DNA from 2 places in the Vibrio olivae genome. Region 2 is predicted to be linked to the other one. Evidence: predicted binding sites of a transcription regulator. Region 2 holds the regulator's gene; the other holds the start of a gene.
The links. The regulator MetJ, encoded in region 2, represses methionine synthesis genes. The targets are predictions, from matches to a motif close to TTAGACNTNTANANGTCTAA.
Positions count from the first base shown of each region.

Region 1 (15,695 bases), on a different contig from region 2:
ATGGTTGAACCCGGTGACTCACTTTTTACCAATGATCACCTTCCGGCAATGGACACCTTTGTGACCCAAACTTTAAACACCTATCCTGGGCTGGCTTTGCTCGATGCAAAAGAAAAACAAGCACAAAGTCTTATAAAAGCCGAGAAAGGTAAGTATTACCCAAATGTCTACCTGTATGGGGATTACAGCTTGTACGAAGATGACTCCCTAGCCAGTCAACTTAAGCCAGATTGGCTAGTGGGCATCGGTGTTAGTATCCCGCTAATTGATAATTCCGGGCGGGGAGATAACCTTGCCGCCGCGCACAGCGCGGTACTTCAAGTTCGACATAAACGTGCTCAAGCGAAACAAGACCTCAACGTATTGGTACAAAAAACCTACTACCAAGCACAACAAGCACAAGAAGAAGTGAGTGGTCTCACCTCTAGCCTGCGCTTAGCCAAAGAGAACCTACGGTTACGTCAAAAAGCATTTTCGCAAGGGTTATCGACGTCCACCGATGTGGTTGATGCAGAACTCAATCTAGCAAGCGTCAAAACACAGCAAGCAACCGCAAAGTTTCATTACGTGACGGCACTTTCACGATTACTCGCTCTTTCGAACAATATGAACGACTTCGCTCAATATCAAATCCGTTCAACCGCCTATCAGCCAACATCTACACATTAAGGAATTACAATGAAATCGCTTAAAGTCACCTTACTTAGTGTATTTAGCCTTATCTTGGTTGCTTGGATTGGATGGAGTTTCTACCAAGCTTATCAACCGCAGCCTATAAAAATTCAAGGGCAAATTGAGTCCCAGCAATACAGCATCTCGTCAAAAGTGGCTGGACGTATTGATAAAGTCTTTGTACGTAAAGGCGATCAAGTCCAAACGGGACAACTCATTTTCACTCTTCACAGCCCTGAAATTGAAGCAAAACTCCAACAAGCTCAAGCGAATAAAGCCGCCGCTGGGGCGCTCGCTCAAGAAGCACAACAAGGAGCCCGCCAGCAACAAGTTCAAGCAGCAAAAGATCAATGGCTTAAAGCGAAAGCGGCCACCGACCTTAGAGAGAAAACCTACCTGCGGGTGAACAACCTTTATCAGGATGGGGTCGTGGCAGAACAAAAGCGCGATGAAGCGAAAACCCAGTGGGAAGCGGCAAAGTACACGGAAAGCGCGGCTTACCAAATGTATCAAATGGCGCAAGAAGGGACACGTGATGAAGAGAAACAAGCCGCTTCAGAAAAAGAACGCATGGCAGCGGGTGCCGTTGCGGAAGTCGAAGCGTATGCACAAGATACACAAATCGAGAGTTGGTTTGATGGCGAGGTTTCTCAGGTGCTGTTACAAAGTGGAGAATTAGCGCCGCAAGGTTTTCCTGTGGTCACCGTTGTTGATCGTGAGGATTCATGGGCAGTATTCAATGTCCGTGAAGATCATTTAATGCAGTTTAAAAAAGGCCATACTTTTCAAGCGTTTGTTCCTGCACTTGACAAAAACATTGAATTCAAAGTGACGCATATTGCGCCAATGGGCGATTTTGCCACTTGGCGCTCTACCGATTCGTCCCAAGGCTTTGATTTACGCACATTCGAAGTCGAAGCGCGTCCAACCCAGGATCAACAAGCTTTGCGTATGGGTATGAGCGTGGCGGTTGAACTGTAACATGACTGCAAGTTTCACTCGGCAGTGGCACATTGTCCGCCACGATAAATGGCTATTGGCCTGCTTAACTTGGTTACCAGTGATGTTGTCTCTATCAATCTGGGCAATATTCAGTGCGGGCATTGCACGTAATTTGCCAGTTGGGGTCGTTGACTTAAATCACAGTCGCCTATCTCAACAATTGGTGCGCAACGTGAATGCCAGTCCTACGATGAACGTTACTCAGATGCCGAATGATGTTTCGTCTGCCAAACAAGCGCTTATCGAAGGTGATATTTATGCCTATCTGGTTATTCCTGTCGATTTTGAAAAAGACACGGTAAAAGGCCTATCTCCGCAAGTGTCTGCGTTTTACAACAGTCAATATGTATTGGTGGGAAAACTGATAAACTCGGCCCTCACGCAAGCGCATGCGACCTTTAACGCACAAATTGAAACATTGAGTGGCCTATCACAAGGAAGCCAAACTCTATCAGGTGCCATGGCACACGCGGTACCCATTCAGACTCAAATTACCCCTCTGTTTAACCTCAATTCCAACTATGCGCAGTTTTTGGTCACTGCCATCGTACCAGCACTGTGGCAGATCATGGTGGTGGTGGTGACCATTATGATTCTGGCGGCCAACCATCAACATCAATCACTAGAACGATGGTTGGGGCCAAAACCATTGCGTCACGTTGTCACAACTCTAGCGCCCTACTTCCCTATATATGCGTTACATGGCGCATTATTTCTGGCTTGGTTTTACGGTGTTGAACATTGGCCATTTCATGGCCAATTCGCTTTGGTCATTTTGGCGCAGTGGTTCACAGCCATAGCGTGTATGATCATGGGGGCTTTTTTCTACTTTTTAACGCTTGATACCGCGAGAGCCATGAGTTTTGCTGGTGCTTTTACTGCGCCCAGTTTTGCATTTATGGGTATCACATTTCCCGTTACCGACATGGGGCCACTTGCTCAATTTTGGCGAAGCTTGTTACCCGTCAGTCATTATATTCAGGTGCAGGTCGCGCAAAGCAGTTATGGCGCAGATTTAATATCGACTTTGCACACGTTGATTCCCATGCTGGGGTATAGCCTCCCGTTATTATTGATATCACTACTGATTACTTGGCAACGGACTAAGCAGGAAAAAGCACGATGAGCTTCTGGACATTAATTAAGTTGGAATTCAAAGCGATATTTGCAAACCCTGTCGTGGTATTAACCGTGTTCGGCGGTGTTGTGTTTTACTCTTTGCTCTATCCTCTGCCCTATCAGCAGCAAACGCCTCAACAACAAAAAATAGCGATCGTCAATTTGGATCAAACCGCGACGAGCTATCGTCTTGAGCGTATGGTTGATGCCACGCCACAAGTGCAGGTTATCAAACGAATGCACTCGATTGCGCGTGCAAAGCAATCATTCTTAGATGGGGAGATCAGTGGCTTACTTGTTATTCCCAAAGACTTTTATAAACACTTGATGCTAGGGAGTAGCCCAACCCTATCTTATGCTGGTGATGCGTCGTACTTTTTAGTCTATGGAACCGTGGTTGAAGGATTAGCCAAAGCAGGCGGGACACTAGCGGCTCAGGCTAAAGTCACTCGCCTACTGAATGATGGAGTCCCGCTTGAAAGGGCCAGTCAGCAGTACACCCCGACAACGCTAAACTTAAAGCCAACCTTTAATCCACAAATGGGGTACTTAGACTATGTTGTTCCTGCGGTTTTTGTTCTGATTTTACAGCAGACTTTAGTGATGGCGACCGGGCTGATGGTGGGCACACAACGAAATAATGATGGTTACTGGCGAAACACCTCTCCCATCAGGTTGATGGCAGTTCGCAGCTTCGTCTTCGTGTGTATTTATTATGTGCTGGCGATGTTTTATTTTGGGTCACGCTTTGCAGCGCTTGACGTTAATCGGCTGGCTAGTATTTCCGAACTTATTACCTTCATTTTTCCATTTTTTCTCGCATCAAGCTTTATAGGTATTTGGTTGGGGGCACTCACACCAAGGCGTGAGTTGGTTACGGTGGTTGTATTAGTGAGTTCGATGCCATTAATTTTTAGCGCAGGATTTATTTGGCCTGTTGAATCCATCCCTAACTTTATCGTGATCGCTTCCCAATTTTTCCCTAGTACCTCGGCGATTACTGGATTACTGCGCCTCAATCAAATGGGATCAGAGTGGAGACAAATTGCATTACCTTATATCATTCTTTGGACTTTGGTGATTTTTTGGGGAATATTGGCATATTTACGACTAAAGCGGCAATTTCGCTCTGTGCACTGATTGCGGTTAAATTTTTGTCATAACCTTCTGACATCCATTCATTTATCGTCAGTTTTCGTTAACATCTATCGCTCACAAATATGTGTTCCGTTTTGTATACATAGGCAACGAGCGAAAACAATGGTTTCTCAATCTCTGTTTGCATCGCTTGGCACGGGTACCAAGTCACTTTTGGCTTTTTTATTGATACCTCTAGTCATTGTGATGCCTGCATCTCTATACATAACTTATGATAGTGTCACTCATAACCTTCAATCGAAAGCGCAGACCTACCTAAACCGTATGGATGACGTTATTACTCAATTGCATGAAGAAAACCAGCAAGCGATTGAAAATAACGACGACTGCATGACAATTCGAGAAAGCATGTTAGATGCGAGCCCACTACGAGAACTTATCTTACTAAGCGATGATATGGCGGTATGCTCCTCGAAACGCGGTATGGTCATTTCCAATATCAGCCCTATTCTCGACCAGCAAGCTCAAGCTCAATCATCCATATTTTTCTATGATAATAATGACGACCCACACCAAAGAACCTTGGTCGTCATGGACCACAGCCCTAAAGGGACTGGCGCACTTGCCGTGGTAGACAAAAACTATCTGATTGACCGCCTCGGCCCCATCGCTAGCGATCAAGTGAGTTACGTCACTTTTAAACTGGGTGACAAAACCTTTCCGAAGGAAAATCCATATCATGAGGCGACATTTTCGCAACTAGAACACTCTGAGCGCTACAACTACTCGGTGCTGCTCAACGCCAACAGTAACTATGTATTTCGCCGCGCCTCATACGCCGCCTTCTTTTGCATTCTCGTTTCGCTGATGATTTCGTTTGCTTTGCTCATCGCTAACCATCGCTATCATCAACGTCACAGTTTGGCTTATGACTTACGTAAAGGTATTCAACGCCGTGAGTTGTTTGTCATGTATCAACCCATCGTGAACAGTGACAACAACGAGATTGAAGGAATCGAAGCCTTAGTGAGATGGAAGCACCCGGATATGAACTTGGTCCGTCCGGATATTTTTGTCCCTCTGGCAGAGCAGCAAAACTTAGTAAATAAAATTACCGATCTTGTACTTGAAGAGAGTTTACAGAACTTAAAACAAATTGACCGCACAGCATTGAGTGCGCAGCCTGCGTTGCACCTTGGGGTCAATGTCGCGCCACAATATCTTCACCACCCAAATAACATCGATAAATTGGTTGAGTACGCCAACGCTTTTGAAACCTTGGGCTTTACCCTGACGGTTGAGATTACAGAGCGTCAAGTACTCGACCATACGGGCAGAGAAACCCTTAAAGTGTTGCGAAATCATGGCGTAGCAATAGCCATTGATGATTTTGGGACTGGGCATACCTCACTCTCCGTGATTCAACAAACCCAGTTTGATTATTTGAAAATTGATAAATGCTTTATTGATAGCATCGGCCTAGACACCGTCAACACACCGGTTCTCAATACCATTGTCGATTTGGGCCACCGTTTAGGAGTAAAAATCATCGCTGAAGGTGTTGAACAAAACCTGCAAGCTGAGTATTTGAAACAGGTAAACGTCCCACTGTTACAAGGGTATCTGTTTAGCCACCCCATTGATATTTCGACGTTAAAACACTTGTTAAGCGTAGAGCCGAATCCCGCCTAGGCAGCCATGTTGGCTAAAACCCGCGGCGTTTCCAAAATTGGCTTTCGTCGCGCGCGCAAACATGGAAGACTTTTTCTGCAATCACGCGTCCGTTCATGGTCAACGACATGCGCCACTTCCCAAGTTTATCCTCAATCGGTTCCCAGATGGTATCACCAAGATAGAAATCCCAATCGTTACTTCCAACATGAATCTCACCGGTAAATGGTTCGAGCAACTCCCCGCGCTTGCTCAAAATACCGGGATGTTCAATGCAGTATTCAATCACAACACCCTTGGCTTTTTTTATGTTCACCACGAAGCCAAACTCGATGTCGATATCAGCCGTCACATCGGTCGTAAAATCTTGAATTTTCGGAAGATGTTTTGAATTCGAGTCCCATTGGGTGTAAATACCATATGACGTCATTTCTATGACTGGCGAGCGTTTGGCCATGATTGCCACCGTTTTTTCATTGATTGAATGGTTTTGTCACTAACGCCATGAATATTAGGGTACTGTTCATGGCATTCGATAACGTCTAATTGTGCACCGAAACGCTTAGCGAGTTTGGCATAGGGTGCGATTTCCCAGCGACGCACAAACGTATTAGCGACCACGACACTTTCTCCACGCGCCAGGCTTTGCTGAGTTTGCTGTCGGCACCAATGATGTGCTTGCTCAAGCTTATCTGGGCGAAAATGATAACACCCTTGGTTATCAATAAAGTACATATCCGCTTCATAGTGTGGGATACCCATAGAGCGAGCTAATGTACTTTTACCCGAGCCCGGCAAGCCGCGAATCAATGTTAGCGTTAATCTCATAGCGCACTTATATTGCTTTAAGGACGTGCATAATAACGTAAAAAGACCGCGATAAGCTATCGACATCCTTTGAACTTTACGCTAAGTTTGGAGGTATAGACGTCTAGACTACTTAGGGAGCAAGTTGTGCCGATTAAAATTCCTGATCAATTGCCAGCCACCGATGTGCTGCGCCAAGAAAATATCTTTGTGATGTCAGAGTCTCGCGCTTTGACTCAGGGCATCCGTCCTTTGAAGATTTTGATCTTGAATCTAATGCCAAAGAAAATTGAGACGGAAACGCAGTTTTTACGCTTATTGTCGAACTCGCCACTTCAACTGGATATCGAGTTGTTACGAATCGATGATCGTCCAAGTAAAAATACGCCCGAAGAGCACCTCAACACCTTCTACCGCCAGTTTCAAACTATCGAGCATCGCAATTTCGATGGCTTGATCATTACGGGAGCACCGCTTGGCTTAGTTCAATTTGAAGACGTCCTCTATTGGGATCACCTCAAAACCATTATGAATTGGGCGAAAGACCACGTCACCTCGACGCTGTATGTTTGTTGGGCTGCTCAAGCAGGCTTAAAGCTCCTGTATAACTTGCCCAAACGCACACTAAAAGAAAAGTTATCTGGTGTATATCATCATCAAATCCAGCATCAATTTCATCCTATTTTGCGCGGCTTTGACGACACCTTTTTAGCCCCACACTCGCGCTACGCGGATTTCTCACCTGAGTTTCTGGCGGAGAATACGGACTTAGATATTCTTGCTACCTCAGATGTCGCTGGCGTATACCTAGCCGCAACCAAAGATAAACGTAATGTGTTTGTGACAGGCCATCCAGAATATGATGCCAATACACTGCATAACGAATATGTTCGCGATCTTGGTGAAGGCATGGAGCCAAACATTCCGGTCAATTACTACCAAAATGACAACCCGGATAACCCACCAAGTGCGACTTGGCGTAGCCATGGGCATTTGCTATTTGCCAACTGGCTTAACTACTGCGTTTATCAGCAAACGCCATACGATCTCGAACATTTCAGCGAATCGAATTTCACAAAAGACGATTAAGAAGTTTGAGATAAAACTGTGTTGTCACTCCAAAGGTCGCAAACTGCGGCCTTTTATTTTGCAGAGTATACCGTCACGTTGACTCGCAAAAATGCATATTGCTGATCGTGAGCAGCTAAGCACCAGTTAAGATAAAGCGGTTTGAAATGAGGAGTGTCTATGCGCCACATAGGGCTGTTTATCATGACTATGCTGCTGAATACTGGCTGCGCAAATGTGTCGAGCGCTGAAAACGCAGAGCGAGAAAACAAAGCAAACGCGCGTATCGCACTAGGACTTGCCTATTTAAAACAGGGCGATCACACCAAAGCTTGGCAAAATTTACTTGTCGCCCAAAATCATGCTCCTCGCTACCTACATACTCAGTTAGCTCTTGCTCATTATTATACCCAAGTCAATGAATTAGAACGTGCAGAAAGCCTTTATTTACAGACGCTCAAGGATCACCCAAATAACGGTGATGTGATGAATAACTATGGTACGTTTTTATGTCACAAAAAGGATTATCAACACGCAGAGCGCTGGTTGTTAAAAGCGATCAAGCAGCGTGACTACGTATCCGTTGCGACCAGTTATGAAAATATGGGGCTTTGTGCATTAAAAGCACATCACGACACAAATGCCATGACCTACTTCGCGCAAAGCGTGAAACATGATCCAAGGCACATTCGCGCTTGGCAACACTGGATTGCTTTACTGATTCAACATCAACGCATTTCGCAGGCCGAGCAGCAACTCAAAACATATCTTACGTATCATGGCGCCGATAAACACTACACAGCGATGATGCTCTTGGTTAACGCCGCTTTGAATAATGAGTTTGTCGCCGACGACGAACACGATGTCGACGTTGGATCGAGCGATACTCTAAAAATATAATTCGTATGAAGGCAAATAAGCCTAGTATGAATAACCCAGCGAACAACCATAGAAAGCTTGAGCAGATCCAATCGGGCTCACAAGGCATATAGATTTCAAATTCCATACGCCCTCCTCAATGGAACTAAATATCATCAATAAGTTTAGCACTTATACTTGAACCATTGATGACGCTGCTCAGGCGTTTTAAACGTCCATGCCACGAAGCGACTGACTTTTTGCCCCTGTTGCATTTCAACGACTTTCGCTTCAACAGCCCCTACCGATTGTAACTGTTTTTTCAACCAGCGAACGTTCTCCTTTTTTGATAGAAGTGTTGAAAACCATGCGACTTGCTGAGCGTACAATCGGCTCTCTGTCGCCATCTGCTTAACAAAAGAGGTTTCTCCGCCCGGACACCATAGCTCTGCTTTTTGGCCTCCGAAATTCAGAGTCGTATTTTTTGCCTCTGTTGCAGATGTTCCTCGCCGTTTGACTTTATTCGCCGCCAAATTACGTTGTTTACGTTCACTGCCTTGTGCCGCTTCCTGTTCTGAGCGGTGAAAAGGAGGGTTACAGGTCGTAACATCATAAAACTCCCCAGGGCGAATAACATTGGCAAACATCGAAGTGCGGTCACTTTGCAACCGGCATTCAATCTGTCCCTTAAGCCGTGAGTTTCGCTCAACGATTCGCTGCGCGTTTTCGACCGATATAGGGTCAATATCGCTGCCCACATAGCGCCAACCATAAGCACGAACACCAACGATGGGATAGATACAATTAGCACCAACACCAATATCCAACGCGTTAATTAAACCGTGCTTGAGCCCTTTACACTCCGAAGTTAAAACGTCAGCCAGTCGGTGAATATAATCGGCGCGCCCAGGGATAGGCGGACACAAAAAACCTGAAGGAATTTGCCACTCTGTAACACCATAATAATGTTTGAGTAGTGCATTATTCAGCAAAATTACCGATTGGGGATTTGCAAAATCAATACTTGACTCCCCTTTCGGTGTGGTGACGATGTGTGCTTTAAGTTCAGGAAGCTCTTTGACCAAAACGGAGAAGTCATAGCGCCCTTGATGAAGATTACGTGCATGAAGGCCCGGCTTTGACTTGATCACCGTCCATTTCAGCGGCGCGGAAGCGCTTTGAGAAGTAGCTTGCGGTGAACGTTGAGTCATGATCTTTCCTCATTCAATTCCTGACAAATCAAAAATAACCGAGCATCAAGCTCAAGCTGATGATAGTCAGGCAGCATATGGCAACACAGTTGATAAAAGGCTTTATCGTGCTGTTTCTCTTTAATATGGGCTAGTTCATGGACCACCAGCATCCGCAATAACGGTTCAGGTGCTTTTTTAAATACACTCGCAATACGGATTTCATTCTTAGTTTTAATTTTATTGCCGTGTACTTTCGTCGCATAGGTATGTAGCCCTAGCGCATTATGAATTAAGTGAATTTTACTATCATAAATCGCTTTACTAAGCGGCGAGCTCTTTCTCATGTAACGATTTTTAATCGCCATAGTGTATTCAAATAACGCTTTTTCACTTTGAATTTGGTGTGTCTCTGGATATTTACGCTCAAACCAGACACTCAGTTGGTCACTTTCAATTAAACGACTAACCTGCTCGATAATTGTTGGGGGATAGCCTTGAATATACTTTAAGGATGGGTGCATAACGTTCGCCTAAACAGGTTCACCACAAAAAACGGCGCCAAGTGTACCTTATTCTCACTTGCCATTCATCGCCTTTCGGATAGACTCTGACTCTTCAAAATTCCTGAGGATTAAAATGAAACGCGTGGATTTATCGGTCGACAATTAAACTCAATAAAATCATTACGTTACATTAATATTAAATAATAATGGCGATAAAATGGCGACAGATATAAATTAGATAAAATATGGCGGCTTAGGATTCACTTTTACAATGTGCTTCTCTAGCACGAACTGTTGGTTCTTATATTTGATGTAAGGGTATGCAAAAGGGAAATACCCTTGTTGTCCACAGTTAGTGCATTTATGTCCCCAACGGTTTGGTAGTGGGTCCATAGAGTTATCGACTCGATAAACACCTTGATTGCACTCTTCACATTTAAACTCGACGATTTCGGCTTGTATTGGCTTACTAGTTTTCATCTAAACACACAAAATCCCATTTTTCGCGCCTCTTGGTTTTCTATCCTAGACCACTTTTCGATGATTTATCATGAGAAACGTTTTGAAAAAATGATTTTGGACTCAAACTCTTCTTCATCCCTTGCCGTTACAAGGCTCTCATCACCTCATCGAGATCGTTCACACTACCTTAAAGATCGTTCAAAAACCCACGAAAAATTACGTAACTCTTACTTTTCATATAGTTAGAAAAGAAAAGCAGATCTTTAGAGATCTTCATTTTTTCAATTTACTGAAAAAAACTGAAATGATTGAAATTTTGTATAACGCTATCTAGAGGGTAAATTGAGATGGGGCCCCTACTCTACAGCCCTGTAATATAGGGCTCTTAGCGGATTAAGAGCGCTATACAAATAGACAGATTTTTCGTAACAACAAAACTGAAAAAAAAGTGATCGAAAAACCTCGCAGGCGGGTGAGGTGAGTGCGAATTTCGTGACGTTGGCATGTCATTCCATGGCATGGTGCGACAGACCGAAATAACGAAAGAGACTATAACTAAGAGTGAAGTTGATCGAGACGATGGACAGGTAAAATCAACTCTTTGCATAATAACGTCGAAAATATAGATTTCCCTGAACCGTCAGAACCTATGACTACAATTCTTTTCATCATATTGACCTCATCAATCCGGCCAAACCATTCTTGAGTTTCTTGTATGCTTTATTTTAACGTGTTCAGCTCTTCTGTTAGCTGACTAAGTTTTCGCTTTTCTTCCGCGATCTTATCTACATACTTCTTAACTTTATCTGGCTTATTATCGTTTTTAGCCTTAAGTAAATCAGATTCATATTCACTTATTTCATCTTTAATTTCGGACATTTCAGAAGTTAAGTCTTCAATAAGTAATTCATTCGTACAGGTTAACTTCGACTGATTCAAAGCGATTTTAAGCCCTTCCACTTTAGCTTGGTTACCTTTATTGTCAGCAATAACAATTTGCTGTTCTATTTCGCAGAACTTCCTTTCACAACCGACATATTTCCCACATTCAAGTGTAGATGCAGCAGCTAGTTGTATACTTCCAGCTAGAAAACCTGACAGTACCAAAGATATTCTAGTAAATACATTTTTCATGCTGTATATCCTGTTGTTTGATGTATGAAGCTAACGCCCAATTAACGTGTGAGCAGCGCAAACACTGAACTTAAGCGCTGCGCCGTAAACACTAAATTCAACCCGAAGTGAAAGCGCCAAGAGTTGCGAATCGCTGTTGAATTGGTTTGTTATAGCTCTTGGATTCAAGTAGGAAGTGCGACACCTCTGAACTATACACTTTAATTGATTGCATCTTTTAGATTTGGGAAGTGATACCCCATAATCGGCTCACCCCAAATAAGAGCAGCTGGAATACATAATACAACCATAATTAAGAAACCAAATGCGATAACTAGTAATGGGAATAGAAAAAATGTGGGATATGCCAGTTTTCCTTTCGCATACTCCATACAGTAGATCGCTCCTGCAATACCACCTATCGTTGAGATAAGTGGAGCAGCTCCGTATAAAACAGCGCTAGCTAATACAATAACAAAAGCCATAACTGGTATCGCTAATATCTTATCCATCATCATACTTACCTGAGAGGGCTATAACGCCCTATTAAGGTATGAGCAACGCATTACCTAAGCTACCGCAAACCACCTTAAACAATAAACGCAACGCATAGCAAAAATGCCACGCGTTGCGAATCATTCTTAAACAGTTTGTTAGGCAAATTCAACCTCTTGCGTCACGACCATCTTCGTCTTCCGCAACACGAAATCTCCAGTACTTACCTGGTTTTACCCAAACCACCGTAGACGCATTTAATTTTTTAAAAGCAGCCAATATCGAGCGACCAAGAACAAGATTTCCATCTGCATTTTCCCTCAATAAGTCCTCTGCACCAGACTTCACAAGAAAATCGACAGCATCATCTTGGTACAAGCATCCTTGACCTTCAAGTTCTGACTGCATCCAATCAGCGGCTTGCTGAGCGTTCATACGCTTCTCACTCTTGCTCAACTTTTATTAATGAATCATGTGGGAAAATACCATTATCAAGTTTTTTACCTGCAAACCATTGGCAGCGATAATCCTGATCACTAGTGTAAACTTGCTTGATTGTCATATCTGGACCACCAGACTTTAACTTTACTATTTCACCAATTTTGTATAACGATTCATTAGGCATAATCATCTCCTTTTATTACAATTGACTGCATACTATATATGGTATTGAAATTATATTTTTCAAGTAGTTGCCAAACGCCATACCAAAGTCGCCGCATACCATCTTAAACACTAAAACCAACGCATAGTAAAAATGCCACGCGTTGCGAATCCCTCTTGAACAGTTTGTTATGTATATTATTTATACTCCCATTCAATTCGCTCCAGATCCTCTTGCGAAAAAGCCTGTCGCATATGCAAGCTAGAAATCATCCTTTTTGTCAAACTGCTCCCAGAAACTATAAATTTAAACTTTGTACCATATGCTCGTGTTCTCTTTACGCATTCATTAATCAGAATGCTTAAGTTGCTAAAATGCATAATTGTACGTACAAGGTCTATTTCTACGATATTGCAGTTAAAATCTATTGCTCGATTGATATCGGGATACAACGATGAAGAAGAAATTGAATGAGATGCAAATATATAGCAAGGGTTCTCAGTCTGGTGAGGATTAAGTCCACTTGAAAATACAAATGAAACAATATTAACTCCATATTCGTCCAATGAATATTTACAACTCACAGAATCAGAATAGATATCAAGAAACCCCTTAGTACTTCTAATACCCATACCATGATAAGGCTTAACGTCAAACTCCAATGGATTAAACTCTCGGCCATCATACTTAAATTTCACAACACTTCCATTTGAGCAAACTGAAACAGACTGTGAATCACCGTGTTGATGTGCATTTTGAGCTAGTTCTGCTAATATTTTTGCAAAATCCATCCTCATTTCTGATGGAATAAAACTTGAAGTTTTATAAAGATAATTATCTAGTTCTCTTATTTCTTTTTCCCCTGGAACATCTAGTCCTCCGCTATCACCCATAATCGCACTATGAATCGCCTCTATTTTCAGGGAGTCTTCAATCTTAAACCAACGATTATATAACTCACAATTTTTTAGGTGATCAATAATTTTATCGCCATCCCAAAGAACAACATTTTCAGGATCTAATTTATATTGTTTTATTTTTTTAGCTTTCCAATCAGAATACCATTTATGTTCATCTGTTGTTAATGTTCTAGGCAAGAGTAGGTGCCATTTTCTACAATTATAGGATTCATTGCTCATAATCTTATCAAAAGACTTATTTATCTGACTATGTTGCGAATAAGAGAAATCATTAACGAAAAACTTACACTGAAATACCTCCAAACTTTCACTTTTAATATCACTCCCAACAAATATGTCAATACCATCATCTCCTCGATATGCCTTTACTTCAAAAGCTTGAGATGGATATTCTGCTCGTAGCAATGAGCCACATACTTTTTCAAATGCCGATCTAGCACCTTCAATATTTCCGTAAAGACTTATAAAATCGTTCCAACCACGTTCCATTATCATCCTTCCAATATACATAACGTCCAATTAAGTAGTGAGCAACGCAACACAAAAGCCACCTCATTGCGCCTTAAACACAATACTCACTACAAACCAAAACGACCATGCGTTGCGAATCCCTCTTGAACAGTTTGTTATATGCGTGCTAAATGGTGCTCTACGTAATCTAAAGTTTGAAGCTTGTCATACCTACCACCAGGGAACCAGTTCTGAAAAATTTGCTCATTGCCAAAGAACTCTAAATCACTAAATTTCTCAGAAAGAGGCGTATGGCTAACACCCAAAAGAGGAGCAAAAAAACCATCAAACTGATCACTTGTTAAATCGTAAATCAATCCATCGACTACTGTCCAATAATGCCTTTCATCGTTTGGGTAATCGTAGCCTTCTACGACTTGTACTTCGCACTTTGGATAAGTGCTCTTCACTATATGAGCAAAAACTCTTGAGGCTCCCTCACAGCTATTTTTAGGAAACTGAGACGACCCCATAAATAGTGAAAAACGGTCTTGTGAGCCTTTTTCATAGATAGACCGAACTTTCTTAGCTAGTTCAATAATTTCACTTGCCATCATTTTCCTCTACTTTGAACGACAAAAGCATATAACGCCCAATTAAGTAGTGAGCAACGCAATACAAAAGCTACCGCATTGCGCCTCAAACACAAAACTCACTGCAAACCAAAACTGCCACGCGTTGCGAATCACTCTTAAACAGTTTGTTATGTTTATTTTTTGAAGAGCTTACCGAACGTCTTTTTTAAATGATCGTCTAGGTGAGCTTGAACTATTGTTAGCCCCTCTTCAGCCGCAACGTCTAACAACGAATCGTAATCATTTAATTCATTACAATTTTGGCATTTTATCAAGTCCCCAGAGGAAAACTCCTGATCAGGCTCTCCCTCTAAAGGACAATCACAAAACAAACATTTAAGCTCTACAGTAAAGTTGCCATCTTCCATTAATAATACCCCGTAAGTTTCAGACCAAGTGTTGCTAGGGCTAAAAGAAAACCTAAAACAAGAAAAAGCCCCTTGTGCTCCTCAATGTAATCAGAAGTTTTTTTCAGAAACGTTCTGTTTGCTTTTAGCTCATCTGAACGTTTTTTTGAACGAGCAACGCCAATTCCTTTAGGAGTTATTTGCAATCCTTTGTAATTGCCACCTCCCAAATACGCATGATTGAGCCACTCATGTGCTAAACACTTGTCTGCTGCTTTTTCGAGTTGCTCAAGAGTAAAAGTGGTTTTGTTCGCCACATTAATCTCTTGTACCAGTTGTTCATCTATATCGAGATTAACGGATTTGTAGGTGCGACCGTGCTCTTCCATATAGTCGATAACATTATTTAGTAACGCATACTCAGGCATTTTTCCTCCGATAAACATCACGCCGCGTTAAGACGTGACGTAATGCGTGCCATACTGTGAGCGAAGCGAAACTGGCACGCGTTGCGGAATCGCTCTTAAACGCTTTGTTATAAACTTAGCCAGCGGTATATGTCGTGCTTTGTTATTTCTCCTAACGCAATTAATGCTAAGCTGACGAAACCAAATACATAAATTTTTTGCTTCCACATTAGGTAAAGACTGCCCCAGAATCCCTTGTGCCTAGAGAAGT
Region 1 covers NZ_JBHMEP010000001.1:979,322-995,016, forward strand. The annotation lists gene ACFFUV_RS04445 (TolC family protein) at 1-669, shown strand, start outside; gene ACFFUV_RS04450 (HlyD family secretion protein) at 679-1,653, shown strand; gene ACFFUV_RS04455 (ABC transporter permease) at 1,655-2,800, shown strand; gene ACFFUV_RS04460 (ABC transporter permease) at 2,797-3,933, shown strand; gene ACFFUV_RS04465 (EAL domain-containing protein) at 4,054-5,583, shown strand; gene ACFFUV_RS04470 (DUF3859 domain-containing protein) at 5,597-6,019, opposite strand; gene ACFFUV_RS04475 (AAA family ATPase) at 5,995-6,390, opposite strand; gene metA (homoserine O-acetyltransferase MetA) at 6,517-7,458, shown strand; gene pilW (type IV pilus biogenesis/stability protein PilW) at 7,618-8,337, shown strand; gene rlmF (23S rRNA (adenine(1618)-N(6))-methyltransferase RlmF) at 8,481-9,506, opposite strand; gene ACFFUV_RS04495 (M48 metallopeptidase family protein) at 9,503-10,009, opposite strand; gene ACFFUV_RS04500 (hypothetical protein) at 10,226-10,471, opposite strand; gene ACFFUV_RS04505 (DUF1090 domain-containing protein) at 11,174-11,587, opposite strand; gene ACFFUV_RS04510 (hypothetical protein) at 11,788-12,084, opposite strand; gene ACFFUV_RS04515 (DUF6953 family protein) at 12,230-12,496, opposite strand; gene ACFFUV_RS04520 (YodC family protein) at 12,504-12,686, opposite strand; gene ACFFUV_RS04525 (hypothetical protein) at 12,863-14,074, opposite strand; gene ACFFUV_RS04530 (hypothetical protein) at 14,212-14,652, opposite strand; gene ACFFUV_RS04535 (hypothetical protein) at 14,805-15,038, opposite strand; gene ACFFUV_RS04540 (hypothetical protein) at 15,038-15,445, opposite strand; gene ACFFUV_RS04545 (hypothetical protein) at 15,553-15,695, opposite strand, start outside.
Region 1: a site for MetJ is predicted at 6,478-6,497, ahead of metA (homoserine O-acetyltransferase MetA). Genes of this name have one in related genera too.

Region 2 (15,695 bases):
GGCAAATTAAGCGTGGCGAACATTGGCAAATTAGAGGTCCCAATGGTTGTGGCAAGAGTACGCTGCTCGGGTTGATTATGGGGGATCATCCACAGTGTTATAGCAATGATATCCGTGTCCTCGGTATGAAACGCGGCAGTGGTGAAAGTATTTGGGATGTGAAAAAGCGTATTGGCATTGTGTCGTCAGCGTTGCACTTACAATACCGAGTAGGATGTAGCGCTCTGGATGTCGTGCTATCGGGCTTTTTTGATTCGATTGGCTTATATGAAAAGCCAAGTACCCAGCAAATTCAGTTGGCACGTCAATGGCTGTCGGTATTGGAGATGAGCGAGTTAGAACGGGTAGGGTTTAAGTCGCTCGGCTATGGGCAGCAGCGATTATTGCTGATTGCTCGTGCGCTTATCAAGCAGCCTGCCTTGCTGATTTTAGACGAGCCCTATCAAGGGCTGGATTACTTGAACCGTAAGCTGATGTTCTTTGCGCTGAGTCGTATTGCCAGTGCTAACTTGACGCAGCTTTTGTATGTGACACATCATCAAGATGACGCGTTAGATGCGGTGACCAACTTTGTCGACTTTGAACCTGCTGAACAAGGGCACAGAGTGATTATTCGGCGAACTTAACCGCCGTCATTCTGAACCAGCGAAGCGTGGATTCAGAATCTGGTTTTTGAGTTGGGTGAGTGAGATATAGACCCTGAAACAAGTTCAGGGTGACGAATATATTTGTTCATGGTGACGATGACGCTTGTTAAAGATGACAATGATACTTGCTTAGGTTGACGGTAGTGCTGGGTCATGGCAACAGCGCGTACAGAAGGTTATAGAGCGATGGTTCACTGCGGCTCACCAGCGTCATTCTGAACCAGCGAAGCGCCGATTCAGAATCTGGTTGTTGAGTTGGGTGAGTAAGGGCTAGACCCTGAATCAAGTTCAGGGTGACGAAGATATTTGTGCAGGGTGAAATGATGCTTGTGAAGGGTGATGGTGACGCTTGTTCAAGATGAAGATTATGCTTGTTTAGGTTGACGGTAGTGCTGGGTCATGGCGACAGCGCGTACAGAAGGTTATAGAGCGATGGTTCACTGCGGCTCACCAGCGTCATTCTGAACCAGCGAAGCGCCGATTCAGAATCTGATTGTTGAGTTGGGTGAGTGAGGGATAGACTCTGAATCAAGTTGAGGGTGACGAATATATTTGTTCAGGGGGGCAATGATACTTGCTTAGATTGAGGGTAGTGCTGGTTTAGGCTGACCGCAGTGTTGAGCGACGGTTTTGGTGCTCAGGGGACGATGTTTAGTCAGCGTCCCCCTTTATTACCTAAAGAATAAGATCCAAGACTTCTGGGTCTTTACGATCCAAATAATGGGTCGATTTGATACGACGAATAGTGCGGCAGCGTCCACGCACCAATAAGGTTTCTGTGGTGGCGATGTTTCCTTGACGAGTGATACCATCAAGAAGATCGCCTTTGGTGATGCCGGTTGCGGCAAACACCACATTGTCACTGCGTGCCATGTCTTGCATGGTTAGAACCACTTCTGGTGTTACGCCCATTTCTTGGCAGCGTCGTACTTCATTAGCGCCAAGAATACGGTTATCCTCGGTTTCACCTTTGACTTTATGGCGAGGCAGCAAGCGCCCGTGCATATCACCATCGAGAGCACGAATCACGGCAGCCGACACGACACCTTCAGGCGCCCCGCCAATGCAATACATCATATCCACTTCACTGTCTGGCATACAGGTCAAAATAGAGGCGGCCACATCGCCGTCCGGCACGGCAAATACGCGAACTCCCATGGCTTGCATGTCAGCAATGACTTTGTCATGACGCGGTTTGGCCAATGTAACAACGACTAACGTATCTAACGTTTTATTCAATGCCTTGGCGACATTTTCTAGATTTTCTTTGAGTGGCTTATTGAGGTCGATGCAGCCTTTCGCTCCAGGGCCTACTACCAGTTTTTCCATATACATGTCGGGCGCTTTGAGGAAGCTGCCTTTTTCACCAGCGGCCAAGACGGCAAGTGCGTTGGATTGGCCCATGGCCGTCATACGTGTGCCTTCAATTGGGTCGACAGCGATGTCCACTTCGTCACCGCCAAGCCCCACTTTCTCTCCAATATACAGCATAGGCGCATCATCGATTTCGCCTTCGCCAATCACGATTTCTCCTTGGATTTCGGTTTTATTGAGTAAGGTTCGCATCACTTCCACTGCGGCACCATCTGCGGCATTTTTATCACCGCGTCCCAACCATTTATATCCTGCTAATGCTGCCCCTTCTGTGACTCGAGAAAAGGCCATTGCTAAATCGCGCTTCATGTGAAGACTCCCAAAATTGATTGATCGAAAGGGAAAATAAACTGGCGAGATTTTAGCATATCAATGGTTTGAGATTGATTTTTTTGTGGTGATGTAACTTGAACTGCATCAAAGCAAGCTTTTAAAGTGGGGTGGTTTAAGAACAAATACGCGTTCAGGTCAGATCTGTGTTAAATCACGCTGATTTTTTAGCCGAATAGACCACATTTGCAAATATAGCGCGTGTGTCTAGGGATGTGGCTGAGTAGAATGAACGCAGGGTGACACTAAACCGAATGATATTAAGGGTAGGCAAACATGTCTTTTGAAGTACTAGAGCAACTAGAAGCAAAAATTCAAACCGCAGTCGATACCATTGCACTATTGCAAATGGAAGTTGAAGAACTAAAAGAAGAAAAAGCGAAACTGACGACTGAAGCTGAAGAGTTACGCAGCAGCCGTGAAGAGTTAGAGCAAAAATCACAACAGATGCAGCAAGAGCATCAAGCATGGCAAGAGCGTATTCGTAACTTGCTTGGCAAAATGGATGAAGTGGAATAAGCCTTTGCTGCAAAGTGATACTTGAACGAAAAACGCCAATATGAAGTTGGCGTTTTTTTATGGGATAAACATGGAGGCGGTCAACCCTTCATGTTGGGTGTCCCGTTACGCTTTTGGGCGCACACCTAGCGTATGACACAGGGCGTAAGTCATCTCAGCTCGGTTCAGGGTGTAGAAGTGGAAGTCTTTCACCCCTTCACGGCTAAGCACGCGTACCATATCGATCGCTTGGCTCGCTCCGACCAGTTGGCGAGTGGTTGGATCGTCGTCCAATCCTTCAAATTGACGTGCCATCCAACCGGGGACTTTGACGTTGTTTTGCGCCGCAAAGCGGGAGGCCTGCTTAAAGTTTGAAACCGGTAGGATGCCAGGGACGATTTCGACATCAATACCAGCGGCTACGCAGCGATCACGAAAACGCAGATAACTTTCTACATCGAAAAAGAACTGAGTAATCGCGCGATTGGCGCCCGCATCTACTTTGCGTTTCAGGTTCAAAAGATCGGCTTGCGCACTTTTCGCTTCTGGGTGAACTTCAGGAAATGCGGCAACCGAAATATCAAAATCGTGGCGCGACTTTAACAATTCAACCAGATCGGACGCATACATTTGTGGTGCGCCGCCACCCGGTGGAATATCGCCACGCAGAGCAACAATGCTCTCAATGCCATTGGCCCAGTAGTCATCGGCAATTTTTGTCAGCTCTTCGCGGCTGGCATCAATACAGGTGAGGTGGGGTGTGGCGACCAAGCCGGTTTGAGATTTAATTTCTTTGATGATCGAATGCGTGCGATCACGCTCGCCAGAGTTCGCGCCATACGTCACCGAGACAAACTTCGGTTGCAGTGTTTTTAGGCGATGTACCGAATTCCACAATGTTTCCTCCATCTTTTCGCTGCTTGGCGGAAAGAATTCAAATGACACATTGATGTTGTCTGACAGTTCAGCAATGTTCTGGTTTAAGGCGTCAATGTGCCCAGCGTGCGTATATCCCATGTGTTTTCTCCTGTGGTGACCAACCACATCCATCAACTAAAAATTATTTTTACGTTTAGACGTCTATATGTCCAAAGAATGTAATGAATAGCTTTTAATGTCAACTGTCTCATTATGAATTTTTCTCAAGTTAATAATGAGGGTTTCTCAATCATTCGTTGCATCAAGCGTTCTGGTGGCTATTTAAGCATATCGGGGTTTGAGCAAGTTGCGAAACTGTGAGGTGAAACAGCGGTGGGGAAGAAGGGAAGTGAACACAACAAAGCCGCCACTTACATTATGCAAGTGGCGGCCTTTAATCACAGCATGCTGGCCAGAAGGTTCAAGTCTGATTGAATCGCGCCAGCGGTGACTTCACGCCCTGCTCCTGGGCCGCGAATCACCAGCGGGTTGTCTTTGTACCACTTACTCTCAATCGCGAAGATATTATCGCAAGGCAGTAGGTTAGCGAGCGCATGTTCTTTATTCAAGGCTTCGACACACACGCTAGCTTGACCATTTTTCTCAAGGCGAGCCACGTAGCGCAGCACTTTCTCTTCCCGCTGCGCTTTCTCTAAACGTTCCGCTAAACGTTCGCTCAGAAGGTTGCCGTTATCGAGGAAGTCGTCCAGTGTCATCTCGCGCAATTCTGCAGGGACTAAAGACTCGACTTTAACCTGTTCGGGTTCAAGCTGAAGCCCTGATTCACGGGCCAAAATCACTAATTTACGCATGACATCTGAGCCATCTAGATCGCTACGAGGGTCCGGCTCGGTCAAGCCTTGCTGCCAAGCAAGATCCACCAGTTCGATAAACGGGACGCTGCCATCATATTGCTGGAAAAGCCATGATAGGGTACCGGAGAAAATACCGGATAGGGCGACGATTTCATCGCCGCTTTCGCGCAAGTCGCGAACGGTATGATTAATCGGTAACCCAGCACCAACGGTTGCGTTATATAACCAATGACGGTTGATTTTAAAGAACGCGTCTTGCACTTGATGATAATAATCACCCGATGCAGAACCCGCGACTTTATTCGCCGAGATTAGGTGCATGCCTTGCTCTGCGATTTCTAGATAGCGCGCAGCAAGTTCTTTGCTGGCGGTGACATCCAGTACCACGGCATCATCAAAACTTTGAATTGCCCCAATGCGTTGGATCCACTCGTTATCTTGGTAGGAGATTGCTTCATCGGCGAATCGAGCATCGACGGTATTGGGATCGATCCCTTGTTCATCAAACCAATATGTTTGGCTATCGACCACTGCAATTAGCTCGAAATTCATGCCGTGACGTTTTTCGATTTCCGGTTTTTGCTCTGCGAATAGTTTAAGCCAACTGGTTCCGATATTGCCTTTACCACACAATACGATGGCCACGCGCTTTTGCGCTTGAAAAAGCTGAGTATGAATGCCTTCAACCAGACTTTGAGTTTCCGTTGAGCGCAGTACCGCCACCAAACTGAGCGCAGAGTCGGTCTCAGAAATAAATTCAACCGGGGCGTTTTTCAGTTGTTGGTAGAAGCCATAACAGTGATTTGGGTTTTTGGTGACGCCGGCCCCCACCGCGGCGACTAAACAATACCCTTCTTTAAGTTTGAGATCGGCTTCGGTTGCCATGTCTTGAAGAAAGCTCAGCGCGCCCGTGGCGATTTCCGCCGTGTACGCCAACTGAAGAACATGTTGGTCACTTTGTACTTCATAGGCTAAGGGTTGAAGCTGGGCTCGCTTCAAGGTCTCTAACACATTGGTTTGCAAGCGCTTAAAATCATGACCTGAGGCGAAACTGAGCTCAATCAGTAGGACATCGTCCAGTGAGGTAATGATCTTTGCACCGCGACCCGAGGCGAGGACACGTTCAATACGAGTTGAGCCAGACTCCGGTTGATAGCTGCAGCGTAGGTGAAGATCCATCGCACTTTGCGCCACGGGTTGCAAGGTTCGGCTGTGTAATACTGGCGCGGCCAGCCTTGCTAATTCACTGGCTTCATCAAGGCGGAGCAATGGCAATAAACACGCCTCAGAGACGATTCTTGGGTCAGCACTGAATACGCCAGCAACGTCACTCCAAATCGTGACCTGGCTGACTTGAGCCAATGCGCCAATAATGGTTGCCGAGTAATCTGAACCGTTACGTCCAAGAAGTACCGTATGCCCTTGATCGTTTTGCGCCATGAAACCTGTTACCACGATGCGATGCCCAGAATGCTGCGCCAAAATCGCTTGTAATAGAGGGTATGAAGCACCTTGGTCAATCTCGGGTTGAGTGCCCGTTTGTGCACGCAAGAAAGCCCGTGAGTCTTGAGAGACACTGTTCAGATCAAGCTGTGTTAAAAGCGCAGCAAGCAAGCGCGCTGACCACGTTTCGCCATGACCGAGCACCGCCGCGCGCTGCTCTGCAGTAAGCGGCGCATTGAGTTCACCCAATGTGGTAAATTCATCTTGCAGTGCTGAGAGTAGCGGTGTTTGTGCATCTTCTTCTAATAGTTCACAGACCAAATCGGTCTGAAACTGGCGCAGCGCTTGCAAAACTTCATGGGCCACTCGGCCATCTTTATGCAGGGCGTCAGTAAACTCAATTAAGCGGTTGGTGGTTTTGCCCGCCGCCGAGACCACAATCAAGTCATCGGCATTTGAGTACTGCTTTAAAATGTTGGCTACACGGCGGTAGCATTCGGGGTCTGCTAGGCTGCTGCCACCGAATTTATGTAGTTGTCGAGGGTGAGTCATCACCACCTCTCCTTAAACGAGATTGAAAGCTTGGTCGAGATCGGCAATTAAGTCTTGTGCATCTTCAAGGCCAACTGAAAGTCGAAGCAGTTGATGTGAGACGCCAGCTTCCGCTAAAGCGGCTTCGCCCATAGCACGATGAGTCATGGTCGCCGGATGGCAAATCAGGCTTTCGACGCCACCAAGGGACTCGGCAAGTGAAAACAGTTTTAAGCCGGTTACAAAGGTTTGGAGTTGCTCATAACTGCCAGCAAACTCAAAGCTGAGCATCGAGCCAAATCCTGATTGCTGTTTTTTCGCGATCTCATGGCCTGGATGTTCAGGCAAGCTTGGATGAAAAATAGCGCCAACCAGAGGTTGGGTTTTGAGGTAATCAAGAATGCTCAATGAGCTCTCTTCATGCACACGCATTCTTGCGCCCAAGGTACGAATTCCGCGTAGTGTTAGGTAGCTATCAAATGGCGTGCCGGTTGCGCCAATGCAGTTACCCCACCAAGCGAGTTGCTCCGCGTGCTCTTGCTGTTTAGCAATGACTACCCCACCAATCACATCAGAGTGACCATTAATAAATTTAGTGGTGGAGTGAATAACAAAGTCTGCACCGAGTTCTAAAGGCTTTTGGTACACCGGTGTCAAAAAGGTGTTGTCGACAGCAACCAGAGCGCCGACTTGTTTGGCTTTTTGGCATGTTTTTTCGATATCAACCACGCGTACCAAAGGGTTAGACGGGGTTTCTAGCAAAATCAGTTTTGGTTTTTTCGCAATCGCCGCATCAAAGGCGGCTTGGTCGGATTGGTCAACAAATTCGACCTTGAAATCACCTTTTTGTGAGCGGGTATTAAACAAGCGGTAAGTGCCGCCATAACAGTCATGGGGAGCAATAATCAGATCATCAGGGCCAATAAAGGCTGATACCCATAAGTTCAGAGCAGAGGTGCCACAGTTGGTGACAACGGCCCCCTGACCGGATTCCAATTCGTAAAGCGCTTGTTCTAATAGCCCGCGGTTTGGGTTACCTGAGCGCGTATAGTCATACTTAGGCACATCACCAAACGCAGGGAAACCATAGTTGGTTGATAGATAAATCGGTGGCACAACCGCGTGATGTTGTGTGTCAGATTCAATCCCAGTTCTTACCGCTATTGTGGCAGGTTTGTGAGTACTCATAAGATTTCCTTGCGAAGAGAATGACTTGTTAATTGGAATGCGCTATATATGGGGAGTGAATCGGTTATAGAGTGAACAAACTGCTCAAAAAACACCGATTCATTCATTTCCATTCCATACCCCGTCACTTTACTTTGCTAAAAATGAGACGTCAACACTTCTAGACGTCTATATGTCTTTGCTTGTAGACTTAAAAGCCGCTAAAATTGTGGGTCTAAAACTAATTCCTAAACTTTTACGAAGGTGCGCAATGGCAGACTGGAATGGGGAATACATAAGCCCATATGCTGAACATGGCAAAAAGAGTGAGCAAGTAAAAAAAATTACCGTATCTATTCCATTGAAAGTATTGAAAGTTTTGACTGATGAGCGTACTCGTCGTCAAATCAACAACCTGCGTCATGCCACCAATAGCGAGCTGTTGTGTGAGGCGTTTCTGCATGCGTATACCGGGCAACCCCTGCCAACGGATGAAGATTTGCGCAAAGATCGCCCAGACGATATTCCTGCTGAAGTGAAAAGACTGATGACAGAAATGGGTATTGAGTTTGAATCTTACAATGACGAGTAAGTCTGCTGTAAGAAATAGTGCTACTTAGATTCCACTTTTCTAAATTGATGGCGCTGTGTTTACACAAAAAAAGGTTGGCATTTGCCAACCTTTTTCTATCAAGAACCACATCTAAAGAGCCTCAATGCGCGCTTTGGGTTTTCACCGCTTTGCGCTCGATTCAGGCCTCTCATGATGCTTAATCTTGCATATAGTTTTCTGGCATATCGATACGCGCCACACCCGATTCAACCGCCGCTTCAGCAACGGCACGGGCCACTCGAGGGAGCAATCGCTTATCCATTGGTTTGGGAATAATGTATTCAGGACCAAACTGTAGTGATTCCACGCCTGCGGCGTTAAGTACTTCGGCAGGAACGTCTTCTTTGGCGAGTTGGCGAATGGCTTCAACCGCCGCCAATTTCATTTGATCATTAATCTCGCTAGCACGCACATCCAGTGCGCCACGGAAAATAAATGGGAAACACAGAACGTTATTGACCTGGTTTGGGTAGTCACTGCGTCCGGTTCCCATAATCAAATCATTACGCACTTCGTGAGCAATCGATGGCTTGATTTCAGGATCAGGGTTAGAACACGCAAAGACCACTGGCTTATCTGCCATCAATTTTAGCGCGTCAGCAGAAAGAAGGTTTGGACCAGAAACACCAAGGAAAAGATCGGCGCCTTCAATCACATCTTCTAAGGTACGTTTATCGGTGTTGTTGGCAAACAACTGCTTGTATTCGTTAAGATCATCACGGCGAGTATGGATGACGCCTTTGCGGTCAAGCATGTAGATTTTTTCACGCATTGCGCCGCATTTAATTAGCAGTTCCATACAGGCGACTGCGGCCGCGCCAGCGCCTAGACACACGATGGTTGACTCTTCAAGTTTCTTACCCTGTAGCTCAATCGCATTGAGCATACCTGCGGCGGTGACGATGGCGGTACCATGTTGATCATCGTGAAAAACGGGCACATCACAACGTTCAATGAGGCGTTTTTCGATTTCAAAGCAGTCAGGAGCCTTGATATCTTCAAGGTTAATGCCGCCAAAGGTGTCCGCAATATTTGCAACGGTATCAACGAATTCGTCAATGGTGCGATGTTTTACTTCAATATCAATGGAATCCAACCCTGCGAATCGCTTGAATAACAGCGCTTTCCCTTCCATCACTGGTTTTGATGCCAGCGGTCCTAAATTCCCTAGACCTAAAATAGCGGTACCGTTTGAAATCACCGCTACCATGTTGCCCTTTGCTGTATAGCGATACACCGTGTCTGGATTTTGTGCGATTTCACGAACCGGTTCGGCAACGCCTGGGCTATATGCGAGAGCAAGATCAAGTGCTGAGTCAGCAGGTTTGGTTAACTCAACTGAAATTTTACCAGCGGTTGGTTTGGCATGGTAATCCAGGGCTTGTTGGCGAAATTGCTCTTCCGCAGAGAGCGTTTGGTTGTCATCAGACATATGTTTAGGTGCTCATTTGATGGGGGAAAGATAATTTTAATCTATGGTACCGAGGCTGCCTAGACACTAGGCTGACTTAGATCAGTCAAAATGACTAAATATCGAAGAGATAAGACCAGATAACGTTTTGTATCGGTATTATTTGAGGTTAGAGAGGTTGTAGCGGAAAGGTTAAATCAACAGGATCAAAAAAGGACGCCGTAGCGCCCTTTTTGTATCAATCAATAATCGAAATGGATTATTTGCTTGATAGGTTGCCGAAACGCTTGTTGAAGCGATCAACACGACCACCGGTATCAACGATACGTTGTTTACCAGTGTAGAATGGGTGACATTTGTCACACACATCTAGGTGGATTTCTTCTTTACCAAGAGTTGAGTTGAACTCAAAAGTGTTACCGCAAGAACAGTTTGCTTTAACGGCTTTGTATTCTGGGTGGATACCAGTTTTCATGGGAGAACCTCAATTTAGGCCGTGTCGCTATCCGATTCAAAGCCGGACACCACACGTAGTTAATAATATAGAAATGACATACCGCTGAATCGAACTCGTCGAAGCAAGCCATATGGTCAAGGCGCAGTATAGTAATGTTTCCCTGAGCGTGAATCAATAGTTTTGCCTCAATTGATTGCTACTTTTTTCACCATGTTATTGTTGTTCATCGACAGTCACCGCAATCACCACGAAACTATCAACTCATGAAGTGATCGATTAAACTGGGTTTCGTCTTAGCAAACTGAGAGTTACCCGCTTATTTATGCAGCCTGCGATTGCGCGTGTCGCGCTTCCTGTTCCTCTAGATAAACTGTTTGATTATTTGATACCAAGTGGTGCTTACCCGGTGGTTGGAGGGCGTGTGTCTGTCCCTTTTGGTCGCCAAACCTTGGTTGGCATTGTTATTGAGTTAACGGATCAGTCGAGTTTTGCTCGTGAGCAGCTTAAAGCATTGTATCAAGTTCTGGATCATCAGCCGCTATGGGCTGCGCCGCTCTATAAGCTATTAATGTGGTGCAGTCAGTATTATCAATATCCTCTTGGCGAAACGCTCAGTAATGCGATGCCGAGTGCTTTGCGTAAAGGCAAACCAGCTGAGTGGGCAAAAGTCGTGGAGTGGCAGCTTACCGAAGCGGGTAAGAATCAATTAATGCAAGGGCTAGGGCGAGCAGTACAGCAGGCGAAAGTGATGAACATGTTGTCATCGGGAGCACTTTCTCAGCAAGCGTTTATCGATGCGGATGTGTCGAGTTCGGTGCTGAAAAACCTGAGAGAAAAAGGCTGGATTGTCTGCGTTGATAAAACGCCCCACCGCGCCGCTTGGCCACAAGCGATTGAGGCCGAGGTTGATAAACCCAAGCTTAACCAAGAGCAAGCAGTTGCCATTGCGGCAGTGAATTCACGCCAAGAGTTCGGTTGTTACCTACTAGAAGGGGTGACCGGTTCTGGCAAAACAGAAGTGTATTTAAACCTGATTAAACCCGTGCTGGAACGAGGTGCTCAGGCATTGGTGTTAGTACCGGAAATCGGTCTCACTCCTCAAACCATTAATCGATTTAAAAAACGCTTTAATGTGCCAGTGGAAGTGGTTCACTCGGGACTGAATGATACGGAGCGTCTTAATGCTTGGCTTGCGGCAAAGGATCGCTCGGCTGGAATCATTATTGGAACGCGCTCTGCTTTGATGACTCCGTTTGCCAACTTGGGCATCATTATTGTCGATGAAGAGCATGATGGTTCCTACAAGCAGCAAGACAGCCTGCGTTATCATGCGCGAGATGTCGCGGTGATGCGCGCAAACCAAGAGAACATTCCGATAGTGTTGGGTTCGGCGACCCCGGCATTAGAGACACTGCATAACGCGCTAAGCGGTAAGTATCACCACTTAATTTTATCAAAGCGTGCGGGGAATGCGCTGCCAACAACCAATAAAGTATTGGATATTAAAGGGTTATATTTAGATAGTGGACTGTCTGCCCCTTTGATTGCTGAAATGCGTCGCCATTTAGCGGCTGGCAACCAAGTGATGTTGTTTTTGAATCGCCGTGGTTTTTCTCCTGCTCTTATGTGCCATGAATGTGGCTGGATTGCCGAATGCAAGCGCTGTGATGCTTATTACACCTATCATCAAAGTAGCAGCGAAATACGCTGCCATCATTGTGGTTCACAGCAGCCCGTCATCCATCAGTGTCAGGGATGTGGCTCGACACACCTTGTCACCGTCGGCGTAGGGACTGAGCAATTGGAAAACAAACTGGCAGAGCTGTTTCCTGAGTTTAAGGCGATTCGAATTGACCGAGACAGCACACGGCGCAAAGGCAGCTTGGAGTCGGCATTAGAAGCGATTCGTAAAGGGGAGTACCAAATTCTCATCGGTACGCAAATGCTGGCGAAAGGGCATCATTTCCCTAATGTTACGCTGGTGGCTCTGCTGGACGTTGATGGATCGCTTTATAGTAGTGACTTCCGCGCATCGGAGCGCTTAGCACAGCTATTTATTCAAGTGGCTGGACGAGCAGGGCGAGCGAGTAAACCTGGTGAAGTGGTCCTGCAAACCCATCATCCTGAACACAGCCTACTTCAAGCATTACTTGAAAAAGATTACCGCCATTTTGCGCAAAGCGCGCTGGCTGAGCGCAAGTTGGCCATATTGCCCCCATTTTCCTATCTGACCTTATTTAAAGCAGAAGCCAATCACTCAGCAATGGTGGAAGACTTTTTACGTCAAGTCAGGCAAACATTGGAGGCCAATCCTCTATTTGATGAATATTGTATGGTACTGGGGCCAACCCCATCACCGATTGCGAAGCGGGCAGGTAAATTTCGCTGGCAGCTATTACTGCAAACGCAATCGCGTCCGGTGATGCAGAAATTACTCAATAGCGCAAAACCAGCGATCCAGATGCTGCCAAGTGCCAAGAAAGTCCGTTGGTCTCTGGATATTGAGCCTCAAGATTTGAGTTAAGTGGGAAGTTTGTTAATACGTCACTGGCTGCGTATCAATTAAAAGAATTGTCATCATTTTTCATTTATCTGTGACGAAAATCACCAACAAACTGCCTTTTTTGTTAATCTAGCCGTAACTTTATGTTTCGAAATGAATAAACTAAGTCCTGTATACTTTTTTATTCATTCTTATGAATAAGGTAAACGATTGCGTAATGCAATCAAGTTAATATAAGAAATGAGCTTTAGTTCATCACCAAAAATCATAAATCTAAAAGAAGTGGCGTCTTGGCTACTTGGAAAGGAATTGAGAGGGTTAATTTTTTATGGCGACAATGAAGGATGTTGCCCAGCTCGCAGGCGTCTCAACCGCAACCGTATCTAGGGCGTTGATGAACCCTGAAAAAGTCTCGTCAGCCACACGAAAACGGGTTGAAGATGCCGTGCTGGAAGCTGGATATTCACCAAATTCTTTGGCGCGCAATCTGCGCCGTAACGAATCAAAAACAATTATCGCGATCGTTCCTGATATTTGCGATCCGTACTTCACTGAGATCATTCGAGGTATTGAAGATGCGGCGATGGAACATGGTTACATCGTATTACTTGGCGACAGTGGTCAGCAGCGTAAGCGCGAAAGTTCGTTTGTGAACTTAGTGTTTACCAAGCAAGCTGATGGCATGCTGCTGCTTGGGACCGATTTGCCATTTGATGTCAGTAAGCCCGAACAGAAAAACCTCCCACCGATGGTGATGGCATGTGAGTTCGCACCTGAGCTTGAACTGCCCACTGTACATATCGATAACTTGACCTCAGCGTTTGAAGCGGTGAACTACTTGACGCAAATGGGCCACAAACGCATTGCGCAGATCTCCGGCCCGGAAAGTGCAGTTTTGTGTCAGTTCCGCTATCAAGGTTATCAGCAAGCTCTACGCCGAGCTGGAATAGCAATGAATCCTAGCTATACCTATTACGGCCATTTTGGTTTTGAAGACGGCGCTAAAGCGGTGCGTCAGTTATTGGCTTTACCTGAGCCACCAACGGCCATCTTCTGTCACAACGACTCGATGGCAATTGGCGCGATTCAAGAGGCGAAAAAATTGGGGTTACGTATTCCTCAAGACTTATCGATCGTGGGTTTTGATGACATTAAGTATGCTCAGTATTGTGATCCGCCGTTGACGACGATTTCTCAACCGAGGTATGAGATTGGTCGTCAAGCGATGTTGATGATGCTGGAACTGCTGCGAGGGCATGATGTTCGTGCAGGATCTCGTCTGCTTGAAACGCAGCTGATTGTTCGAGAAAGTGCTGCGCCACCGCGTCTTGTTTAAAGAAAGGTTGCGGCGGGTGATGATTTGACGTGCCGCTTCCATTTCAATGCTGTCATCCTTTCGTATTCTGCATTACCATATCGGGCTATGTACTTAATTGTTGATGTTTGACCGTGGCAAATAAAGATTATGTAAAGCGTGGCCGTGGAGCCAGTGCTGCAAAAAAGCCAGCCAGAAAAAATACGCCGCCGCGTAAACCATGGCGTAGTGGGCTGATTGCTTTGGTGTTAGCTGGCGCATTTGGTTATGGATTGTATATTCTCAGTAACGATCCTGAGCCGCCAAAACCGGTGGTTCAAGAGGTTGAGACTCAGCCGATCGTTAAGCCGAAAGCACCAAAGCAGACGCTTCCACCTCCACCAGAAGAGAAATGGGACTACGTTGAGTCGCTACCAAAGCGCGAAATTGAAGTTCAGGCCAAAGAGCAAGTGGTGTCTGAGATCCCTTATGTGATGCAGTGCGGTGCGTTTAAAACCATGCAACAAGCGGAAGAGCGCAAAGCTAATATCGCGTTTCAAGGCCTCAGCAGCAAGATTCGCAAAAAAGAGACCAGCAGTTGGTATCGTGTCACCTTAGGCCCTTATAAATTTAAACGGGATGCCGAACGAGACAAGCATAAACTGCAGCGCGCCAAGATTGAACCTTGCGCCATCTGGAAAGATAATCAGTAATTTCCTCACAAAGGCTAGCCACTCGGTTAGCCTTTGTGCTTTTTGATCCCGCCGTGGTCACTTGATTTTTTTTATTGTGATCCTCATATATTCGTTATCTTCCAAGTGAAAAGAATTAAGAGGCCCTACACGTGACTACTATCGTATCCGTTCGTCGTAATAATAAAGTTGTCATCGCCGGAGATGGCCAAGTGTCGCTGGGTAATACCGTAATGAAGGGCAATGCCCGTAAAGTGCGTCGTCTATACAACAACAAAGTGTTGGCCGGGTTTGCTGGTGGTACCGCCGATGCGTTCACGCTGTTTGAACGTTTTGAAAGCAAGCTGCAAATGCACCAAGGTCATTTGACCAAAGCGGCAGTTGAATTGGCTAAAGATTGGCGTAGCGATCGCGCACTTCGCAAACTCGAAGCTTTGTTGGCGGTAGCCGATGAAACGGCGTCGCTGATCATTACGGGTAATGGTGATGTGGTTCAGCCAGAAAATGATCTGATTGCGATTGGCTCAGGCGGTAACTTTGCTCAATCGGCGGCCATCGCTTTACTTGAAAATACCGAATTAGACGCTCGTGAAATTGCAGAAAAATCGCTAAAAATTGCTGGCGATATTTGTGTGTTCACCAACCAATTCCACACTGTCGAAGAACTAGAAATTGACGCGAATACCGAAGCTGAGTAAGCCGAGTACGCAACATAAATAGATAGTGGTAAACGCATCAAATTAAGGAATTCCCTATGTCTGAAATGACTCCCCGCGAAATTGTTCATGAATTAAATCGCCATATCATTGGCCAAGATAAAGCCAAGCGCGCAGTCGCGATTGCGCTACGTAACCGCTGGCGTCGTATGCAGCTTGAAGAGAGCTTACGTGTTGAAGTTTCACCAAAAAATATTTTGATGATTGGCCCGACCGGTGTAGGTAAAACAGAAATTGCTCGCCGCTTAGCGAAATTGGCCAATGCGCCATTTATGAAAGTCGAAGC
Region 2 covers NZ_JBHMEP010000005.1:124,169-139,863, forward strand. The annotation lists gene ACFFUV_RS15760 (ATP-binding cassette domain-containing protein) at 1-626, shown strand, start outside; gene glpX (class II fructose-bisphosphatase) at 1,323-2,330, opposite strand; gene zapB (cell division protein ZapB) at 2,628-2,870, shown strand; gene metF (methylenetetrahydrofolate reductase) at 2,976-3,866, opposite strand; gene ACFFUV_RS15780 (bifunctional aspartate kinase/homoserine dehydrogenase II) at 4,166-6,577, opposite strand; gene ACFFUV_RS15785 (O-succinylhomoserine (thiol)-lyase) at 6,590-7,744, opposite strand; gene metJ (met regulon transcriptional regulator MetJ) at 7,995-8,315, shown strand; gene ACFFUV_RS15795 (malic enzyme-like NAD(P)-binding protein) at 8,494-9,768, opposite strand; gene rpmE (50S ribosomal protein L31) at 10,007-10,222, opposite strand; gene priA (primosomal protein N') at 10,527-12,728, shown strand; gene cytR (DNA-binding transcriptional regulator CytR) at 13,036-14,043, shown strand; gene ftsN (cell division protein FtsN) at 14,157-14,714, shown strand; gene hslV (ATP-dependent protease subunit HslV) at 14,846-15,391, shown strand; gene hslU (ATP-dependent protease ATPase subunit HslU) at 15,433-15,695, shown strand, end outside.